Regions from separate parts of the Pseudoalteromonas sp. M58 genome, predicted to be linked through region 2. Evidence: predicted binding sites of a transcription regulator. Region 2 holds the regulator's gene; each other region holds the start of a gene.

Region 1 (6,994 bases), 650 kb from region 2:
CCGCCTGCGTACGCTTTACGCCCAGTAATTCCGATTAACGCTCGCACCCTCCGTATTACCGCGGCTGCTGGCACGGAGTTAGCCGGTGCTTCTTCTGTCAGTAACGTCACAGCTAGCAGGTATTAACTACTAACCTTTCCTCCTGACTGAAAGTGCTTTACAACCCGAAGGCCTTCTTCACACACGCGGCATGGCTGCATCAGGCTTGCGCCCATTGTGCAATATTCCCCACTGCTGCCTCCCGTAGGAGTCTGGGCCGTGTCTCAGTCCCAGTGTGGCTGATCATCCTCTCAAACCAGCTAGGGATCGTCGCCTTGGTGAGCCATTACCTCACCAACTAGCTAATCCCACTTGGGCCAATCTAAAGGCGAGAGCCGAAGCCCCTTTGGTCCGTAGACATTATGCGGTATTAGCAGTCGTTTCCAACTGTTGTCCCCCACCTCAAGGCATGTTCCCAAGCATTACTCACCCGTCCGCCGCTCGTCAGCAAAGTAGCAAGCTACTTTCTGTTACCGCTCGACTTGCATGTGTTAGGCCTGCCGCCAGCGTTCAATCTGAGCCATGATCAAACTCTTCAATTAAAAAGTTTTTTGTCTTTCGACAGCTCAATGAATTCTGAATTTATTTAATATCTTTCGATATTGAATTGACTGTGCTGAATAATTACCGAAGTAACTATTCTGTTGGTCACTCAGTTTCAATTGAGACTCTAAATTTGTTTGCCTCACTACCTAAGTAGCTTGGCTGTTAGAACTCAATCTGTACGAGTGCCCACACAGATGATTGCTTTATATTGTTAAAGAACGTTGCGACGTTGTCGCTAGGGATGCGTATAATACATCCTTTATTTTTCGAGTCAACACTTAATTTTAAACTTTCTTGCGATGATTTAAACTTAAGTTTTACTTAACTCTCTGAGTAGCTCATGCCTCGCTATGCGTTGGCGTTCCCCGTCTCAGTGGGGTCGCATTATAGGGAGATCCGAAAACAGATCAACCTTTTTTTTAGATCTTTTTACCGTTTGCTCAAGTTTCAAACAAACGAGGCTAAAATAGTAAAGAAACGCCTTACTATCGGTTGTTTTTTACACTCTTATTAACTATTTGCTATAAATTTCATTGCTATGTTCAATTAAGACGTTAAGATAGCAAGTTCACAATGTTAAATTAATGTTTATTTCCTGTTTATTGGTAGATCAAAAATGAAATTACCCGATCAAAAATCTTTTATCTTCGCAGTTATTCTTGCTGTTGTTGGTTTTGTTATCGTTAAGTTTGCGCTTGCAAGCCTAGCATTAGACCCTGCACTTCTATTCGGTGCCGGTTTATTAATTGGTGGACTTGTTATTGCTGCAATGTCATCAGTAAGTACAGAAGAAGCCGAAGTAAAAACAAAAACACTTTATGTTGGCAATCTTCCTTATCGTGCAAATGAAGGTGTAGTTCGTACTTTATTTGAAGAGCAAGGCAAAGTATTTAACGTTCGTTTGTTAAAAGATAAGAATACTGGCAAGCGTCGCGGTTTTGGCTTTGTTGAAATGGCACAAGCAGATGCTGATAATGCAATTGCTAAGCTAAACGATAGTGAGTTCCAACAACGTACTTTGAAAGTACGTGAAGCAAAACAAAAACAAGAAGATGATTCTAACTCTTATCGTTCAGAGTCGGATCAAACAGTGTAACTTGCTTAACCGCTAGTTTATCACTACATACATCAGCCGTTGCATAATAGTGCAGCGGCTTTTTTATGCCTGCTTGATTATCACTTAATTTGAGTAAAGAACTAACTCGCTTAGCAATGGCCGCACCAGAGTCTAATAACTGTACTTGCGTATTAAAGTAATCACTAATTGGTTTAGCTAAAATAGGAAAGTGAGTACAGCCTAATACCAGTACATCGATATCTTTATTAATATTTAATCGGTCTAACTCAGTGTGCAACTTATCGATATCTAAGTGCTGGGTAAAAAAGAGAGTCTCTGCCAAAGTAACCAGTTCAACACTACTATATAAACTTGTGGTTATCGATGAGGCATGTTCTTTTATAAGTGCATCAGTATACGGGCTTGATACCGTTGCGGGAGTTGCCAATAAACCTATATGCTTTGATTGCGTTAATTGCGCTGCAGGTTTAATTGCAGGTACTACCCCAACAATAGGAATATCGGTAATTTGACGTACCGAACTTAACGCTGATGTTGAGGCGGTATTGCAGGCTATAACAATTAAGTCGACATTTAGTGACTCATCTTTAATAAATTGAATCAATCCACATAGGCGATGAATGATGGTTTGTTGCGATTGCGCACCATATGGCAATAATGCGTTATCCATAAAGTAGCTGTATTGAGCATGAGGAATGCTTTGCTGAATATGCTCAAGCACGGTGGTTCCACCTATACCTGAATCAAATACCATGATGTGCGCTGACAAACTACCATTCCTACTCTTTACTAAGAACGGCAGTTTGCCATGTGGCTTTTATAAAAGAAAGTAGTTTTACTCAGTGCCTAGCATCGCAGTATCGGCGTTTAGTTTATCTAAGTTTTCAAACATGGTGTTAGTGTAATCAACCAGTTTATCTATTTCTTGTTGATCTTGATTTAGCCATTGAATGATACCTGATAGCTGACTTTCTAATCCTAGGGCTTGCGCTTTAGAGTAAGCCGATTTTAGATCATCATTAAAAGGGGCAACAGTTTCGGCAATGGCTTTTTCTGATGTTGGCTTAATTTGTTCATACTCTTTAATGGCAGCAACGGTTTTGCTTTGACGTAAGTCCATTGAGAATGCCACCAGCTGTTCATTCCCTAAACTGAGTTCTTGGGCTTGTTCAAATGCTTTGTCTAAATCGCCACTGAAAAAGGTTTTACTGACATCTTGTAACTCTGCCATTAAATCATTTATGGCTTGCTGCTCGTCTTCATTAAGCTCACCGTTTACTGACATCGAGAAAGAGAGCTCACGGGATTCAGAAAATTGCGAACTAAATGATTGTGAATCATCTGTTTTTTGATAGCGACTAGATGATTGCGATTGATAAGCATCTGCAAAGCTAATACTCACCTCATCACCTTCTGCTGTGGTGAATGTGTAATCAGCACTATTGCTTAAACTTACATATTGCGCCTGACTAACAGTTACGCTTGCAGGTTGTGGGTTAAATAAGTTCTGCTCAAATTTGTCGAGACCACTAAAGATACCCTCTTTAGATTTATCAATACCCTCTTCAAGTTCTTGATTAAATACGCCCATGCCTTTTAATTCATCCACAGCCTCATCAACACCCGTCTGCACTCCTTTACGTGCCTGATTTAGCATATCTTGTAGTTTGTCGTTATCGGCACCATTGGCTTTGGCTTTTTTTACCGAGCTTGTAACAAAGTCTAAAACATTTTTTACGACTTCATTAAAATCAAACAGTGGTTTGTCTTTTTTGGTTTCAGCGACCGGCAAACCTAATTCTTTTGCCATTTTGTCACCTAATACGGCAGCAGCCAGCTCTTTTCCTCGTTGCTGATAACTGGTTGGTGGCGAGTCTATTTTAGGCTGTGGCATTGCTTGTTTAGTATTGTATTTATTAGCATTACTGTTTGGAACAAAACTAAAGTTACCTATTTTCATGAGAAGACTCCTATTTAGACTTACCCTAATATCGGCCAAGTAAGCCTATACTGTAGTAAAATGCTCAAAAAAAGCTCACTATATTTGATCAAAACTAGACAAATACGCTTCGCTCCCTACAATAGCGCCGATAAACAGATCTCAACGATAAGGTTATACCGTTAATGGCAGTTATAAATATAGATACCACGCAGTACGATGCACAATTAAATGAAAAAGAGCAGCGTATTACAGAGCAATTTCAACGTTTTGGTGTAAAACAGTTAGAAGTATTTAGCTCTGAGCCCATTAACTACCGCCAACGTGCAGAATTTAGAGTATGGCACGATGGTGACGATCTGTTTCATATTATGTTTGATCAACAAACAAAAGATAAAATACGTGTTGATACCTTTGACCCTGCAGCTCCTTTAGTAGGTGAAATTATGCAGGTGATGATTGATAATTTAAAAGACTGCGAAGTACTACGTCGTAAGCTATTTCAAATAGATTATTTATCAACCCTCAGTGGTGAAATTTTAGTGAGCTTGCTTTATCACAAGCCACTTGATGAACACTGGTTAACTGAGATCAATGCCTTAAAGGAAAAGCTAAGCAGCCAATACAAAATTGACTTTATTGGCCGTGCACGTAAGCAAAAAGAAAAATTGGGCGATGACTTTGTTACTGAGCGCTTAATGGTGAATGGCCAAGAGCTAATCTATCAGCAGGTAGAAAATAGCTTTACTCAGCCTAATGCGAAGGTAAATATTAAGATGTTAGAGTGGGCACAAGAGTTATGTAAACCACTAAACAATGATTTACTAGAGCTGTATTGTGGTAACGGAAACTTTTCAATTGCACTTGCGGGCTCATTTAATAAAGTGCTGGCAACAGAAATATCAAAATCGTCTGTGCATTCAGCGCAATATAATATTGCTCAAAACAAAGTAACTAACTTAGATATTATTCGCATGTCGAGCGAAGAGTTTACTCAGGCAATGAAAGGCGAGCGTACTTTCTCTCGCTTAGATGGTATTGACCTTAGTAGTTACAACTGCCAAACCATTCTAGTCGACCCACCTCGTGCCGGCATGGATACCCTAACGTGTGATTTAGTGGCTAACTATGAGAATATTATTTATATCTCATGTAACCCAGATACGTTAGAGCGTGACCTTGATCACTTATGCCAAACCCATGAGGTTAAGCGCTTTGCAATATTTGATCAATTCCCATACACACACCATATTGAATCTGGTGTATTTTTACAGAAAAAATAAAATCCAATACTATAATGCCAGCGCCTTGATAAGTGCTGGTATTTGCTCTTCACTAAATACTTTAACTTGATGCTTTACCAATAACTTAGCGGTCAGCCCCATGCCTTTTACTTTCACCCCACTATGGCTTCCATCATAAATTGTATTACGGCCACACGAAGGACTAGACTCTTTTAGTAAAGCAAAGCGAATATTATGCTTATTACAAAGGGCTAATGCTTTATTAGCGCCAGCTTCAAATGCACTTGTTACATCCTCGGCAGTATTTGTAATAACTCGATTTTGCTTTATCTCAGCGGGCGCTCTAGGCACGAGTAAGCCACCAGCAATCTCAGGACAAAATACGATTAATCTATTTTGCTTTTGCCACAAATTAAGTTGAGGGTGCAATATTGTTTGGCCTTTACCATCATAACGAACTGGCAAACCTAACAAACAACTTGAGATTAAAATTTTTTCCATAATGAATTTTCTTCTCCAAATAAAAAAGCTCCTTTCGGAGCTTTTTTATTTAACCAAACTACTTATTTATTTGCTAAGTAATTAATGAGTGCGCTTACATCTTCTGGCGATGAAATGCCTGACTCACCACCTAAGTTAAGCTTGTATTTACCATTAACGATAAACGTAGGAACGCCACGAAGTGCCCCTTTGCCTTTAAAGTAATCTTGGTCACGTTTCATTTTAGAGCTAAGTGTACGTACCGAGAAGCTTTCAAATAATTTATCAAATTTGTCGCCATCTACACCTTGCGCTAAAAATACATCTTTTACATCTGCAAGCTCATTAAAACGAGCACGCTTTGCGTGAATGTGGTCAAACATCGCTGAAATAATTTTATCTTTTTGCGGTAGTACTTCAGCAGTAGCTAGTGCTTGGCTGATCATGGTTTGATGTTCTGGGTCACGAACGCCCACGAAATCCACATGGCTTTTCTTAAACTTTACGTTTTTGTCTAGCTTAGGTTTGATCTCGGCCAGCAGTGGTTCCATGTTATTACATGCAGGACAGTAAAAAGAGAAAAACTCTTTTACTTCTGGTTTTCTGGTTGCACGATCAGAGACGACATCGTAATGCACGCCCTCTTCGTAAGTGGCAGCAAAACTGGTTGCAGCTAAAGGGAGTAATACAGCAAGTAACCCTGCTTTAACTAATTTGATCATTATTGTGGTGCTCCAAAAATTATAGTTTTAGTAAAAAGCTAATTAACTCATCAAGTTCTTGTTGGCTCTTGATTGTATTAATATTGATTTTGTATTTGTCATTTACGATAAATGTAGGCACGCCAGTTAATGCACCAAGTTCAGAATATTTATTCTGTTTATCTTGCATGGCACGTTCAGCTGCTATGATAGGCAAACTGGCGATGTCGTTATCAAATGTCGTGTTATCAATTGCATTAAGCTCTAATAACTTTTTAACGTCTTTAATTTCAGTTAATGGCGCACGTTGTATATGAATGCTTTTAAAAATTTGCGCTGTTACCGCTTCAGCTTGACCGTGTTTCTTTGCGATTAAGTAAGCAAAGCTTAAATTACTTTGAGCTTGTGGTGAAACGCCTCCCAAAAAGTTGACATGATTTTTTACAAATTCAGCCCCTTCAGGTAAGTTTTCTGCAATCCCTTTGGCTACCGGCTCAAATTTAAAACAATGTGGGCAATAGAAAGAGAAAAACTCGGTTACATTCGGGGTTTTACTTTTTTCAACATCAATTACAGTGTATTGATTACCCGCTTCAAAGTTAGCAGCTAATGCTGCAAAAGGTAAACATAGGATCAGTAAACTTAGTTTTAATTTTTTAAGCATGAATATCTCGTTATACTTCTTTTTAAATAAAAATATTATGGCAATAATTTTAACGGGGCTTCTTGCAAAGCTGCAAACTGCTCTTTAAGCGCTAAAATTTGTTGCTCCCAGTATTTGTCATCTGCAAACCATGAAAAGTTCCGTACAAAAGCAGGATCACTCCAACGTTTTGCAACCCACCCCATGTAATGAATCATACGCATAGCCCGAAGCGGTTCGATCAGCTTAAGTTGTGAGTGATCAAAATCGCAAAACTCTTCATATGCATTCACTAAAGTGTCTAACTGTAACAGCTGTGTTTGT
Region 2 (6,994 bases):
GAACTGGGTTGGGATGATGTTCAACAAGTTGATGTTATTGGTTTAGAAGTCGGTTACCGACTCATTCCTCTCGTTGACCAATCACAAGGTGGCGAGCTGTTAAACCGTATTAAAGGAGTGCGTAAAAAACTATCTCAAGAGCTAGGCTTTTTAGTGCCGCCGGTGCATATACGCGATAATCTAGAACTCGACCCAAATGCATACCGCATAACCATGATGGGTGTATCAAGTGGTGAGGGTGAGCTTAAACATGGTGATGAATTAGCGATTAACCCAGGCCAAGTATTTGGCCCGTTAAAAGGAATTGAAACTAAAGATCCTGCGTTTGGTTTAGATGCAGTTTGGATAAAACCTGATCAAAAAGATGAAGCACAGTCTTTAGGTTACACGGTGGTTGATTCGGCTACCGTGGTGGCAACCCATATTAGCCAGTTACTCACCAATAGCGCCGCTTTATTACTCGGACATGAAGAAGTACAAAACTTATTAGATATGTTAGGTAAGAGTCACCCTCGCTTAGTTGAAGGACTTGTACCTGAGGTATTACCGCTGACCACCATCGTGAAAGTACTACAAAATTTATTAAACGAAGGGGTGGCAATACGAGATATGCGCTCAATTGTTCAAACCCTTGTTGAGTATGGCCCTCGCAGCCAAGACCCAGATGTATTAACGGCTGCAGTGCGAATATCACTGCGTAGATTAATCGTTCAAGATGCCGTTGGTATGTCTTCTGAAATCCCTGTCATAACCTTGGCGCCTGAGTTGGAACAGATGTTGCATCAGTCACTTCAAAATGCAGGTGATGAAGGTGCCGGAATAGAACCAGGGCTTGCTGATAGACTTCAAACATCATTGAATGAAGCGCATCAAAATCAAGAAATGGCCGGTGAACCTTCAATATTGCTAACGTCAGGAATGTTACGCACTGTGTTATCTCGATTTGTTAAATACACCATTCCAGGATTGCGAGTGATGTCTTATCAAGAGATACCAGATGAAAGACAGATCAAGATTGTCAGCTCTGTAGGCCAACAATAAGATTTTAAAGGGGTTTGAATTATGAAAATTAAACGTTTTTTTGCTAAAGACATGCGCACTGCACTAAAAGAAGTAAAAGAAGAGTTGGGTGTTGATGCGGTTATTATGTCAAATAAAAAACTAGCTAATGGCGTTGAAATTGTTGCTGCAGTTGATTACGACAAAGCAGCGACAAAACCGCCAGAGCAGCCTCAAAGCCAACCCGCTGCAAGAGCTTCATTTGCACATACTGAGCAAAGTTCACATAATTTTGTTAAACCAGAACCGCAACGCGCTCAACCTAAGCCACAAGCAAAGGTTGCAGATAGCTTACAAGCCTTACTAGAGCGTCAGTCTCCACGTCCTCGTTCAGCAGAGCTTGCTTCAATGTTTTCACACTCTGGCATTGACACTTCTGGCCACTATCAAGAACAAGAGCCTGTGCAATCACGACCTAAAAATATGTTTGAACGTGAACAAAGCGCGCCAGTGCGTCCTCGCACCCAAGCCGATAGCTTAGGTTTTGACGATTTAGACAGTGGCTTTGACGATTTAGATTCACCCAGCGCACCGCGTCAGCAAACAATGCATAAAGAATCCAGTGACATCAGCACAATGCGTGAAGAAATGAACGCAATTCGTCAACTATTAGAGCACCAAGTATCAGGTTTAATGCAGCAAGATATGGCACGTCGCGACCCGACCCGTGCATGTATGATTGACCGCTTAGTCGGTATGGGGATAGAGAAAAATGTTGCTGAGCAAATGGCATGTTTTGTACCAGATGATGTGTCTCGCCAACAAGGCTGGAAAGCTTTATTGAACATGGTTGAAGATCAAATGCAAACCACGAACAACGAAATACTTCGCCAAGGCGGTGTTTTTGCGTTAGTCGGACCTACTGGCGTGGGTAAAACCACCACAGTTGCAAAACTGGCAGCATTGGGTGCACAAAAATACGGTGCCGATAAAGTAGCGCTTATTACTACCGATACCTACCGTATTGGTGCTTATGAGCAGCTAGCAACGTATGGTCGTATTATAGGTTGTGGCGTTAAACAAGTTAAAGATGCAAATGAATTAGCAGAAGTTTTATACCATTTACGAAATAAACGTCTAGTCTTAATTGATACAGCGGGAATGAGTCAACGTGATTTACGCTTAACCGAGCAGTTAAACACCTTGATGCGTAATCAGCGTGTTGATATACGTAGTTATTTAGTATTAAGTGCGACGGCGCAAATTAATGTATTACAAGAAACAGTAAGGCACTTTAAAAAAGTACAGCTAAGCGGATGTATTTTTACTAAACTTGATGAGTCATTGAGTTTAGGTGAGATTATTAGTATTGCGATTCAAAATCGTCTCCCAATAGGGTATCTTACTAACGGTCAGCGAGTACCAGAAGATATTAGAGTGGCAAATGCCGAAAAACTAGTAAAAAAAGCTGAGCAATTGTATTTAAAAAGAATAAAAGCACAACAATCACGACACCAATCAGTGGCGTCGAGCACAGTAGAGATGTATGATTAACACAGTTTTAGATCAAGCAAGCGGCCTTCGCAAAATGAGCAAGAATAATAATAACGGCGTAAAAGTTATCGCTGTCACCGGCGGCAAAGGTGGAGTGGGTAAAACGAACGTATCCCTTAACACGGCAATCGCGTTAGGCCAACAAGGCAAACGTGTGCTTGTACTAGATGCTGATTTAGGATTAGCGAATTGTGATGTGATGCTTGGACTGCGCGTTGAGCGTAATTTATCTCATGTTTTATCGGGCGAATGTGAACTTGATGATATTTTAGTCGAAGGTCCCGCAGGCATAAAAATAGTGCCTGCAACATCGGGTTCGCAAAGTATGGTTGAGTTATCACCCTCAGAGCACGCTGGACTTATTCGTGCATTTAGTGAACTTAACACCGACTTTGATATTTTAATTGTTGATACCGCTGCGGGTATTTCCGATATGGTGCTGAGTTTTTCTCGCGCAGCGCAAGATGTGGTTGTGGTGGTATGTGATGAGCCTACATCAATTACCGATGCCTATGCTTTAATTAAAGTACTTAGCCGTGAGCACGGCGTTTATAAATTTAAAATTGTTGCCAATATGGTGCGTAGTTTACGCGAAGGGCAGGAATTGTTTGCAAAACTTTCAAAGGTTACCGACCGATTTTTAGATATATCAATGGAGTTGGTTGCAACGGTTCCATATGATGAAAATATGCGCAAATCAACGCGCCGCCAAAAAGTAATTGTTGAGGTTTTTCCTGGGTCGCCTGCTGCAATTGCTTTTAAAACACTGGCTACAAAAATTGCTAAGTGGCCAACACCTAGTCAAGCCTCGGGTCATTTAGAGTTTTTCATTGAGAAACTAGTTAGTAACTAACAATGACAATACCGGTGAATAGAGCTATGGGATATCAGTCAACACAGAATTTAAATATGATTGTTGAAAAGCATGCCTCATTAGTCAAGAAAGTGGCGTGCCATTTAATTGCTCGTTTACCGGCCAGTGTGCAGCTAGATGATTTAATTCAATCGGGTATGATTGGTTTAATTGAAGCTTCAAAAAACTTTGATGCAAGCAAAGGCGCAAGCTTTGAAACCTTTGCCGGTATTCGTATTCGTGGTGCGATGATAGACGAAATGCGCCGAGGCGATTGGGTTCCACGTTCAGTTCACAGAAAAAGCCGTTTGGTTGCAGAGACTATTGTTGCGCTTGAGAACAGTTTAAACCGTGAACCTAAAGATAGTGAAGTTGCTGAAAAACTTGAAATTTCGCTAAATGAGTACCATCATATTTTAAACGATGTAAATGTAAGCAAAGTGTTAGGCATTGAAGACCTTGGTATAGATGATGATGTGATTACACCTCATGGCCAAGATTTAGCACTAGACAAACCGTTCAATAATGTTAAAAATGAACGGTTTAATGAGTCTTTACTCAGTGCAATAAAGTCGTTACCGGAAAAAGATGCAATGGTGCTTTCTTTGTACTATAACGATGAGATGAATTTAAAAGAAATTGGGCATATACTCGATGTAAGTGAATCGCGTGTAAGTCAGATACATGGTCAGGCGATGATTAAGCTTAAAGCAAAAATCAATGACTGGATAAACTAGAAGTAAGTAAATAAAGGTTCAGGCCTCACTGGAGGATGTTTTGGATAAAAACATTAAAATTCTTGTTGTTGATGATTTCTCAACAATGAGACGTATTATTAAAAACCTGTTGCGCGATTTAGGTTTTACCAATGTTCAAGAAGCAGATGACGGGTCAACTGCTTTGCCTATGTTGCAAAATCAAGCGTTTGATTTTGTTGTAACAGATTGGAATATGCCAGGCATGCAAGGTATTGATCTTTTGAGGGCAATTCGAGCTGATGAAAAATTAAAGCATATTCCTGTTTTAATGGTTACAGCAGAAGCTAAAAAAGAACAAATAATTGCTGCGGCCCAAGCAGGTGTTAATGGTTATATTGTTAAACCATTCACTGCAGGTACATTGAAAACTAAATTAGAAAAAGTGTTCGAACGCTTAGGTTAATGAGAGGGAGAGGCTTATGTCAGCACCTGCTGCGCCTCAGATTACTTTAGAACAAGCTCGCCAGTTAGTTGTTTTTTTAGAAAATGGTGAGCAAGATAAAGCGAATCAGTTAATTTTAGAAACAGCTTCACAAGAGCAATCACAGTTATTTGCTGAGGTGGGTAAGTTGACGCGTCAACTGCACGAAGCTTTAAAAAGTTTCGAGTTAGACACGCGTTTAACAGACATTACCACTGATGCCATCCCTGACGCAAAAAAACGCCTTAACTATGTCATGGAAATGACAGAAAACGCAGCCAATAAGACAATGGATGCGGTAGAAGCAAGCTTACCATTAGCACAAGAAATCGCTGACGAAATAGCTGATATCAAGCCAACGTGGGATCGTTTAATGAACCGCGAAATAGAGCTTGGTGAGTTTAAATCACTTTGTCATAGTATTGATAAGTTTATGAGCAGTTCTCATCACAAAACCGATGAGTTACAAATGCTGATGACTAATGTGCTGATGGCTCAAGACTATCAAGATTTAACCGGTCAGGTTATTCGCCGTGTTATTGAACTTGTCCGTGAAGTTGAAGAAAGTTTAATTCACCTGTTAACTGCATTTGCAGCGCAAGGTGGTGAGGTTGAACCAACTGAACAACCAGAAAAAATAGAAGATCCCATTGTTGCACAAACACTAGCAGGTCCCGAAGGGCCTATTATTGATAAAGAAACGCGTAATGATGTTGTATCTGATCAAGATGAAGTTGATGATCTATTATCAAGTTTGGGCTTCTAATAGGAGAGTACTGCATGAGCTTTGAAGTCGATGAAGATATTTTACAAGACTTTTTAGTAGAGGCCGGAGAAATCCTTGAGCTTTTATCTGAACAGTTAGTAGAACTGGAAAACAACCCAGATGATACTGAGCTACTAAACGCAATATTTCGCGGTTTCCACACTGTAAAGGGTGGCGCTGGCTTTTTGGCTATGACAGAGCTTGTTGATGCATGTCATGGTGCTGAAAATGTGTTTGATTTACTGCGCCAAGGTGTAAGAACAGTTAACTCTGAATTAATGGATGTGATTTTACAAGCACTGGATACCATTAATGAAATGTTTGCCACGATTAAAAATCGTGACCAGCCAGAGCCTGCTGATCCAGAATTACTTGCAGTACTTCACAAACTTGGACAGCCACCGACAGCAGAAGAGCTTGCCGGCGATTCTGTGGTTGAAGATATAGCTCCTGTCGAAACCCCATCGGTAGAGCCCGAACCAGTTGCAGAGCAACCGAGCAACGATGCTGAAGAAGACCCGTTTGCTTTTGATGAATTATTTAGCGGTTCAGATAGCAGCAGTACTGAGTCTCAGATTGATGAAATAACCGAAGACGAATTCGAAAGCCTACTTGATGAACTTCATGGAAAAGGGCAAGCCCCACAAGAAAAACAATCATCATCAAGTGACAATGATGTCAGTGGTGATATAACTGACGATGAGTTTGACAGCTTATTGGATGAACTTCATGGTGTAGGCAGCTTTGGCGAAGTGAGCCAAGCAACCGCAAGTACACCACAACAAACACCATCAGCCCCTGTGGCTCCACCAAGTAACGAGCAAAGCTCGGGCGATGATGAAATAAGTGACGACGAGTTTGAAGCGTTACTTGATGAACTTCATGGTAAAGGTGCACCTAAGTCGATAGAAACACCGGCTCCTGTAAGTAAACCAGAACCAGTGGCAGCTAAAAAGCCAGAACCAGTTGCTGCAGCTAAGCCACAGCCTAAACCAGAGCCAGCTAAGCCGGCTCCTGCGGCACAAGCAGCTAAAGCTGCGCCGCCTAAAAAAGCAGCGCCTCCACCGGCAGAAACAACAGTACGTGTTGATACCAAACGCCTAGACCAAATAATGAACATGGTGGGCGAGTTAGTACTTGTGCGAAATCGCTTAGTGAGTTTGGCGACTAATTCTGATAGCGAGGCTATGGGTAAAGCTATTTCCAACTTAGATGTTGTGACTGCTGATATCCAAGGTGCAGTAATGCAAACACGAATGCAGCCAATTAAAAAAGTATTTGGCCGTTTTCCTCGTGTTGTACGTGACTTAGCACGAACACTTAAAAAAGATATTAATTTATTACTTGTCGGTGAAGACACCGATTTAGATAAAAATTTAGTGGAAGCATTGGCCGATCCATTGGTGCATTTGGTTCGCAACTCGGTCGACCATGGTATTGAAATGCCCGATATTCGTGAAGCATCGGGTAAACCTAGAACAGGTACGGTGACTTTATCAGCTTCGCAACAGGGTGATCATATTCTACTTACCATCCAAGATGATGGTGCCGGTATGGATGCTGAAAAGCTTAAAAAGATTGCGATTAGTAAAGGGGTGCTTGATCACGACCAAGCGAGTCGTCTTTCTGATACTGAAGCTTAT
Region 3 (6,994 bases), 1.6 Mb from region 2:
TTTAATTGCTTTTCCCTCACGTTTTAAAAAGCGACGTTTAAATAACAGCTCAATAATGCCTGCACGCGTTGCTTCTGTACCGAGGCCATCTGTTTCTTTTAATATTTTTTTGATTTGCAGGTCTTTTACATAACGGCTAATTCCCGTCATAGCAGCAAGTAAGGTTGCATCGGTAAAATGAGCCGGAGGAGATGTATGCTTTTGCACCACTTCACCTTTAGTACAAGTAAGTGCCATGCCTTTTTCTAAATAAGGTAATGTAGCTTCTTCTTTAAGTTCCGACTTACCCATGAGCAATTTAAAACCTAAGCTTACATCTTGCTTTGCACTTGCTTTAAATAAACCACCGGCTATGGTTACCTCTACTTTACTTTCGTTGTAAATGTAGTCGGGATAAAACTGAATTAAATAGTGTCGACTTATTAACTGATAAATTTTTGCTTCATCATTGGCTAAACTCACACTTTTTAACTGTTTAGCTGTCGGCACAATGGCGTGATGAGCGGCCACTTTTGCATCATTAAAACATTTACTACGTTGTTTTGCATTTGCCTCATTTACCAGCTCTACTGACTGCCCACCATTTACGGCTATCGCTTTTAAAATAGCAGGTGCATCTTGGTGATGCTCTCTCGGTAAGTAACGGTTATCTGAGCGTGGGTAGGTAATTAATTTATGACGTTCATATAAAACTTGGCAAATATCGAGTACTTTTTGTGCTGGCATCCCAAAAGCTTTAGCAGCATCTATTTGTAAAGCAGATAAGTTATAAGGAAGCGGCGCGGCTTGTTTTTTTTGCTTTTGCTCAAGCGCTGTTACATTTGCGGGCTGATTAGCAATGCGTGAAGTCACATTTTCGGCTAAGGCTTTATTAAGTACTCTGCCCTCTTCATCTTGATATGGTTCGCACGCTTTACTCGGTATCCACTTAGCAGTAAATGATTGCTGCTCAGGTGTAACAAGATGAGCAAGTACTTCATAAAATGGTTTGGATACAAAATTTGCGATTTCATTATCACGATTTACAACTAAACCTAAAATAGGTGTTTGTACTCGCCCAACCGACAACACATTACCAAAGCCCGCTTTTTGCCCAGCTAGCGTATAAGCTCGCGTTAAATTCATACCAAACAACCAATCAGCACGAGACCGCGCTAAAGCAGATACACTTAAAGGGATAAAATCACGGTTAGCCCGCATAGAGTTGAGTGATTTTTTTACCGCAGTTAAGTTTAAATCACTAATCAATAAGCGTTGAATACTTTGCTTTTTGGTTTGACTAATTTTTGTTTGCTCGATTACTTCATCAACCAGTAGCTGACCCTCACGATCAGGATCGCCAGCATGTACGAGTGTTGTTGCCTGCTTAATTAATTTTTTTAAAATGGTAAGCTGCTTACGGGTTTTTGTTTTAGCTTTTAATTGCCAGTGTTCAGGCACAATAGGTAAATGCTCAAATTGCCATTTTTTAAAACGTTCGTCATAGTCATCAGGTTCTGCTTGCTCGAGCAAATGGCCTATGCACCAAGACACACAATCACCATTCGCCACTTCAATATAACCATCGTGTTTTTTATGAGGTTTTGGAAGCGCATCTGCAATAGCGCGTCCTAATGAAGGTTTTTCAGCAATATAAAGTTTCATAACCACACCCTAACACTGTTCATATAAACAGTAGTTTAGCATATCAGTTTAAAACTGGGGATATTTTTATAGTTTCTAACTTAAAGCTTTATTTCGCTTATTAACAAAAAGATATAAAAGAGGCAGGTAGCAGACAACAACAGTGGCAATATTTATTAAAGGCATAAATGTTTGATACATCACAGTGCTATAAGATAAATCCCAAAGGTGTCGGTCAACTAAGCGAAATAATTGAAGAATGGGTGCACCAATAACAATAAGCTGCCCAAGTACACATTGCCACAAATGCACTTTATCTTTAAGACCCCAATAAGCAATAAGTGCCATCCAAGTAATATCTGTTAATGCCCATACAAGGTAACGGTATATATAAATACCATCATCAAACGCCATTAAACTTGAGTAGGTCACAGTGCCAAATAAGAAAAAAGCGGCAGTAATAACAACGAACCTAAGAGCTAAATAATCTTTGAGGATAAAGAATATAAAAATAGCCGGACTCAAAATAAGAACCCAGCTTTTGCTTAATATACTTACAAAATACAAAAACCATTCAGGCAAACTAAATAACCTTACTTAACTTTTGTATCTTCATCAGTTCCATCGCCGTTACCAGGCATACTACAATACTTAGTCAACATATTCGCCCCATTACATTTGTTAAGAATGTTGCATTCTATGCTAAAAAAGGTACATAGCCAAGTCATTCTATCTTACATCAATTGGCGCTGACTCTTTTGCCTTGCCTTGTAAAATTGATATTTCTACACGGCGGTTACGTCTTCGATCTTCGCGGGAATCGTTCGGCACTAAGGGCCTAGTTTCTGCACGCCCTACCACCATCATTCTGGTTTTATCAAAACCTGGAACTTTTTGTAATTCACTCGCTACCGCAACTGCGCGTTTAGATGATAAATCCCAGTTATTAATGTAAAGCTCGTTGGAAACCTGAAAATCATCCGTATGACCAGACACCGTAATTTCACCGGGTACATCTTTAAGTAATCGGCCAATATCTTGAATGATAGGTTTAAATTGTGGTTGTAAAAATGCACTCCCCGATGGAAACGAGCCATTTTCTCTAATACGAATTATGATTTGCTGCCCTAAAGATTCAAGCTCAATAGCCCCATCAATAATTTGCTTTTCAAGCTGTTGCGCAATTTTTTTAACTAAGTCATTTATTTGCTCTTGATCAGCAGCAGACACTGCCGTAGCTGCAGCAACTTCCTCTGAGGTACTACTTGATTCACCACCTCGCTTTTCACCACGTTGCTCTTGACGTCCACCTGCGGAGCTTTCATCTCCCGCCTGAAACTCAAGCATTTGTTGGGTCATTTCAACCGTTTGTTGCTGAATGGTTTCTATAGGAGTTGGCTCAGGTTTACCCGGCGTAAACTCCATAGCAATAACAGATGTCCCTTTTGGAATGTCTTTTACTTCTATTTTATTTTGTACACCAAAAGCAAACTTCATTGAGCCTGCAATTTGTTTAAATTTAAGTACATCCATTTCAGAAAATGCGAGTAAAAGTACGAAAAAGCACATTAATAATGACATTAAATCGGCAAACGTTCCCATCCACGCAGGAAGTCCTGGAGGTGGGCATTTGCACTCTTCATCTGACATAATTATTCCTCAGTATTGACTGCGCGTTTTGATTCAGCTAGATAATTTTTCAAGATCCCTTCAATTACTTTAGGATTTTGCCCGTCTTGAATACCTAATACTGCATCTAAAATTAAGCGCTGATTCATGGCCTCTTCGTCTTTACGCAGTTCAAGTTTTACCTGAATAGGAATGGCTACAACGTTTGCTAAAAATGCACCGTATAATGTGGTTAACAACGCAACCGCCATTGCCGGTCCGATAGCTTTGGGGTCATCCATGTTCGAAAGCATAGCCACTAAGCCTATCAACGTACCGATCATCCCCATTGCAGGTGCAATATCACCTAATGATTTAAATAAGGTTGCCCCCATTTCATGGCGAGTGGTGGTTAACGAAATATCTTTTTGTAATGTTGCACGTACCACATCAGCATCATGTCCATCTACTAGCATATCAACGCCTTTGCGCATAAAAGGATTTGGGATTTCGGCTTCTTCTAAGGCTAAAAACCCGCCTTTTCGAGCAGAGTCAGCTAATTCTACCGCTTTTTCGATTAATGCTTCAGGAGGCTCAATTTTAAACATAAACGCTTTTGCACATACTTTACCAATGCCAAGAAATTGCGACATGGTAAAATTAGATAAAACGATAAAAAGGGAACCACCAAATACAATAACCACAGAAGGGGTATTGTAAAACATAGCGACTTCACCGCTACTACTCATAAACATGGACATGACAATTAAGCCAATTGCGCCAAGGATCCCAATAATGGTTGCTAAATCCACATTCCCTCCAAAGGTTTTATATTTTTTCTTCGCAAGCGTTGTTATTAATTGTTTATCGGCAAGATACTGAAATACTTAAGTGATTTTTATGATAAACGGTAAAATTAAGATTAGTTATATTTTAGATCAACATAGGTAATCAATCTAATTAATCAAAATTAATAATTTTAAAAAATAACGTTGAAACGCAATAAAACCCAATCAACAGCATTTATCTATCAAAAAACAATATCATTCTTTGACCTAGTTTAGCATTCCCCCTAAAATTGGCGTCTAAATTTATTATGTAAGTTGAAAATAAAGATGGCGACTAAAAAACCTGAAAATTTAAGTTTCGAACAAGCACTAGAAGAGTTAACAACAATTGTCAGTGAAATGGAACAAGGTGATTTATCGCTTGAACAGTCTTTAAAGCAATTTGAGCGCGGTATTGCACTTGCGAGCGCATCTTCAGGCAAACTTCAACAAGCTGAGCAAAAGGTGTCGATATTAATGGGTAATGACGAAAAAGCACCGCTTACTCAGTTTGATAACGATATGGAATAATCGTGAGCATAAAAGAACAAATAAAACTCGCTCAAGATGATGTAGCTAATACGCTCAACCTTTATTTTGAACAACCTCTTGAAAGCGACAATACTATAAAAGAAGCCACACATTACAGTGTAATGAATGGTGGTAAAAGACTGCGCCCGTTTTTAGTGTACACCACAGGTAAAATACTCGGTGCTGACAAGCGTGATTTAGATGTACTTGCCGCAGCCATTGAATGTATTCATAGTTATTCATTAGTGCATGACGACTTACCTGCTATGGATGATGATGATTTACGCCGTGGTCGCCCTACATGTCATATTGTATACGGTGAAGCACAAGCGATTTTAGCTGGAGATGCACTGCAAACTTTAGCATTTGAACTTATTGCTAAGCACACATTTAAATGTTCGACTGAAGCACAATTAAAAATGATCGCAGCACTAGCGCATGCATCGGGATTACAAGGTATGGTTGCCGGACAAGGCCGCGATATTGCAGCAACCGATAAGGTTATTACTGTTGATGAGTTAGAACGCATTCATAAACTTAAAACCGGTGCGCTAATAAATTGTGCGATCACTCTTGGCGCACTGTGCGCTCCTAATACAAGCCAACAAACTTTAGATAACTTATCAACTTTTGGATACGCTATAGGGCTTGCATTTCAAGTTCATGACGATATTTTAGATGTTGAGGGCGATACGCTTACTTTAGGCAAGCCACAAGGGTCAGATATTGCAGCGAATAAAGCGACATACCCCGCTTTATTAGGTATGCTAGGCGCTAAGCAAAAAGCACAAAATTTAATACAACAAGCCCATGAGGCATTAGCTAACATTGACGCAGACACAACAGATTTAGCGGCATTGGCTAACTATTTAATTGAACGTGACCATTAAATACAGCTAAAACGTATTAACTCTTAGTATAAAATTATTACTGAATATTAAGTCGCCTTTTAAACCTCGTTTGTTTTGAGGAGGGTTAATATTAGCGAAGGATATATAAAAAACCATGACACTTGATAGCAGCAAGTATCCATTACTTGATTTGGTGAACGAACCAGCCCACTTGCGAGACTTAGCACAAGATAAGCTTCCTGCATTTAGCCATGAATTGCGTGACTATTTACTCAATTCGGTATCGCAAAGTAGCGGCCATTTAGCGTCTGGTTTAGGAACCGTAGAACTTACCGTTGCACTACATTATGTATACAACACACCCGATGACCGCTTGGTCTGGGATGTGGGTCATCAAGCTTATCCGCATAAAATACTGACTGGCCGTCGTGATCAAATGCATACCATTCGCCAAAAAGACGGATTGCATCCTTTCCCTTTTAGAGATGAAAGTGAATACGACACCTTTAGTGTTGGCCATTCAAGTACGTCAATTTCTGCGGCGTTAGGTATGTCTATTGCTGCACAAAAAGAAGGCAAAGGGCGTAAAACAGTCGCGGTAATAGGCGATGGCGCAATTACTGCTGGTATGGCCTTTGAAGCAATGAACCACCTTGGCGATGTTAAATCAGACATGCTGATCATTTTGAACGATAACGAAATGTCGATATCTGAAAATGTCGGTGCCTTAACCAATCATTTTGCGCGTATTTTATCAGGTAGCTTTTATACCAACATCCGCGAAGGCAGTAAAAAGCTGCTCTCTGGTGTACCGCCGGTAAAAGAGCTTGCCAGCCGTATGGAAGAACACATTAAAGGGATGATGATCCCGGGTACTTTTTTTGAAGAATTAGGTCTAAATTACATTGGCCCAATTGATGGACATGATGTGAATATGTTGGTTGATACGCTGCGCAATATGCGTAACTTAAAAGGCCCACAGCTTTTACATATAAAAACCCAGAAAGGCAAAGGTTACAAGCCTGCCGAAGCCGATCCGATTGGTTATCATGGCGTACCAAAATTTGATCCTGCGACATCAAGCTTACCAAAATCTAAGCCAGGTGCGGCGACTTTCTCAAATGTGTTTGGTGATTGGCTTTGTGACATGGCCGAGCAAGACAGTAAGCTCATGGCAATCACGCCAGCTATGCGTGAAGGTTCAGGCATGGTACGTTTTTCTAAAGAGTATCCAGAACAATACTTTGACGTAGCAATAGCAGAACAACACGCTGTTACTCTTGCTGCAGGTTTTGCTTGTGAGGGCTTAAAGCCCGTTGTGGCTATCTATTCTAGCTTTTTACAACGCGCGTACGATCAACTAATTCACGACGTTGCACTGCAAAACCTACCGGTATTATTTGCTATAGACCGCGCCGGTATTGTTGGAGCCGATGGTGAAACCCATCAAGGCGCCTACGACTTAAGCTTTATGCGCTGTATACCTAATATGGTCATTATGGCCCCAAGTGATACTAACGAATGCCGTCATATGCTTTATACAGGCTATCAAGC

Evidence for each region. Region 2 encodes FliA, which starts transcription of late flagellar genes. Its sites were predicted from a motif close to CTAAAGNTNNNNNNNNNNNNGCCGATA; they were not measured.
Region 1: AAGD16_RS14020 (DUF5610 domain-containing protein) is a predicted target of FliA. The motif match lies at 3,653-3,679, and genes of this name have one in related genera.
Region 3: pomA (flagellar motor protein PomA) is a predicted target of FliA. The motif match lies at 4,097-4,123, and genes of this name have one in related genera.

Annotation. Positions count from the first base shown of each region.
Region 1 covers NZ_CP152390.1:3,052,474-3,059,467, forward strand. The annotation lists rRNA gene AAGD16_RS14005 (16S ribosomal RNA) at 1-581, opposite strand, end outside; gene AAGD16_RS14010 (RNA-binding protein) at 1,202-1,681, shown strand; gene murI (glutamate racemase) at 1,644-2,432, opposite strand; gene AAGD16_RS14020 (DUF5610 domain-containing protein) at 2,499-3,623, opposite strand; gene trmA (tRNA (uridine(54)-C5)-methyltransferase TrmA) at 3,788-4,885, shown strand; gene AAGD16_RS14030 (DUF523 domain-containing protein) at 4,895-5,347, opposite strand; gene AAGD16_RS14035 (thiol:disulfide interchange protein DsbA/DsbL) at 5,410-6,048, opposite strand; gene AAGD16_RS14040 (thiol:disulfide interchange protein DsbA/DsbL) at 6,068-6,691, opposite strand; gene AAGD16_RS14045 (serine/threonine protein kinase) at 6,727-6,994, opposite strand, start outside.
Region 2 covers NZ_CP152390.1:2,398,239-2,405,232, reverse strand. The annotation lists gene flhA (flagellar biosynthesis protein FlhA) at 1-1,041, shown strand, start outside; gene flhF (flagellar biosynthesis protein FlhF) at 1,063-2,553, shown strand; gene AAGD16_RS11140 (MinD/ParA family protein) at 2,546-3,406, shown strand; gene AAGD16_RS11135 (RNA polymerase sigma factor FliA) at 3,433-4,143, shown strand; gene cheY (chemotaxis response regulator CheY) at 4,184-4,567, shown strand; gene AAGD16_RS11125 (protein phosphatase CheZ) at 4,584-5,351, shown strand; gene AAGD16_RS11120 (chemotaxis protein CheA) at 5,366-6,994, shown strand, end outside.
Region 3 covers NZ_CP152390.1:790,224-797,217, reverse strand. The annotation lists gene AAGD16_RS03675 (DNA topoisomerase III) at 1-1,644, opposite strand, end outside; gene AAGD16_RS03670 (hypothetical protein) at 1,720-2,205, opposite strand; gene AAGD16_RS03665 (flagellar motor protein MotB) at 2,353-3,273, opposite strand; gene pomA (flagellar motor protein PomA) at 3,276-4,043, opposite strand; gene xseB (exodeoxyribonuclease VII small subunit) at 4,347-4,589, shown strand; gene ispA ((2E,6E)-farnesyl diphosphate synthase) at 4,592-5,479, shown strand; gene dxs (1-deoxy-D-xylulose-5-phosphate synthase) at 5,595-6,994, shown strand, end outside.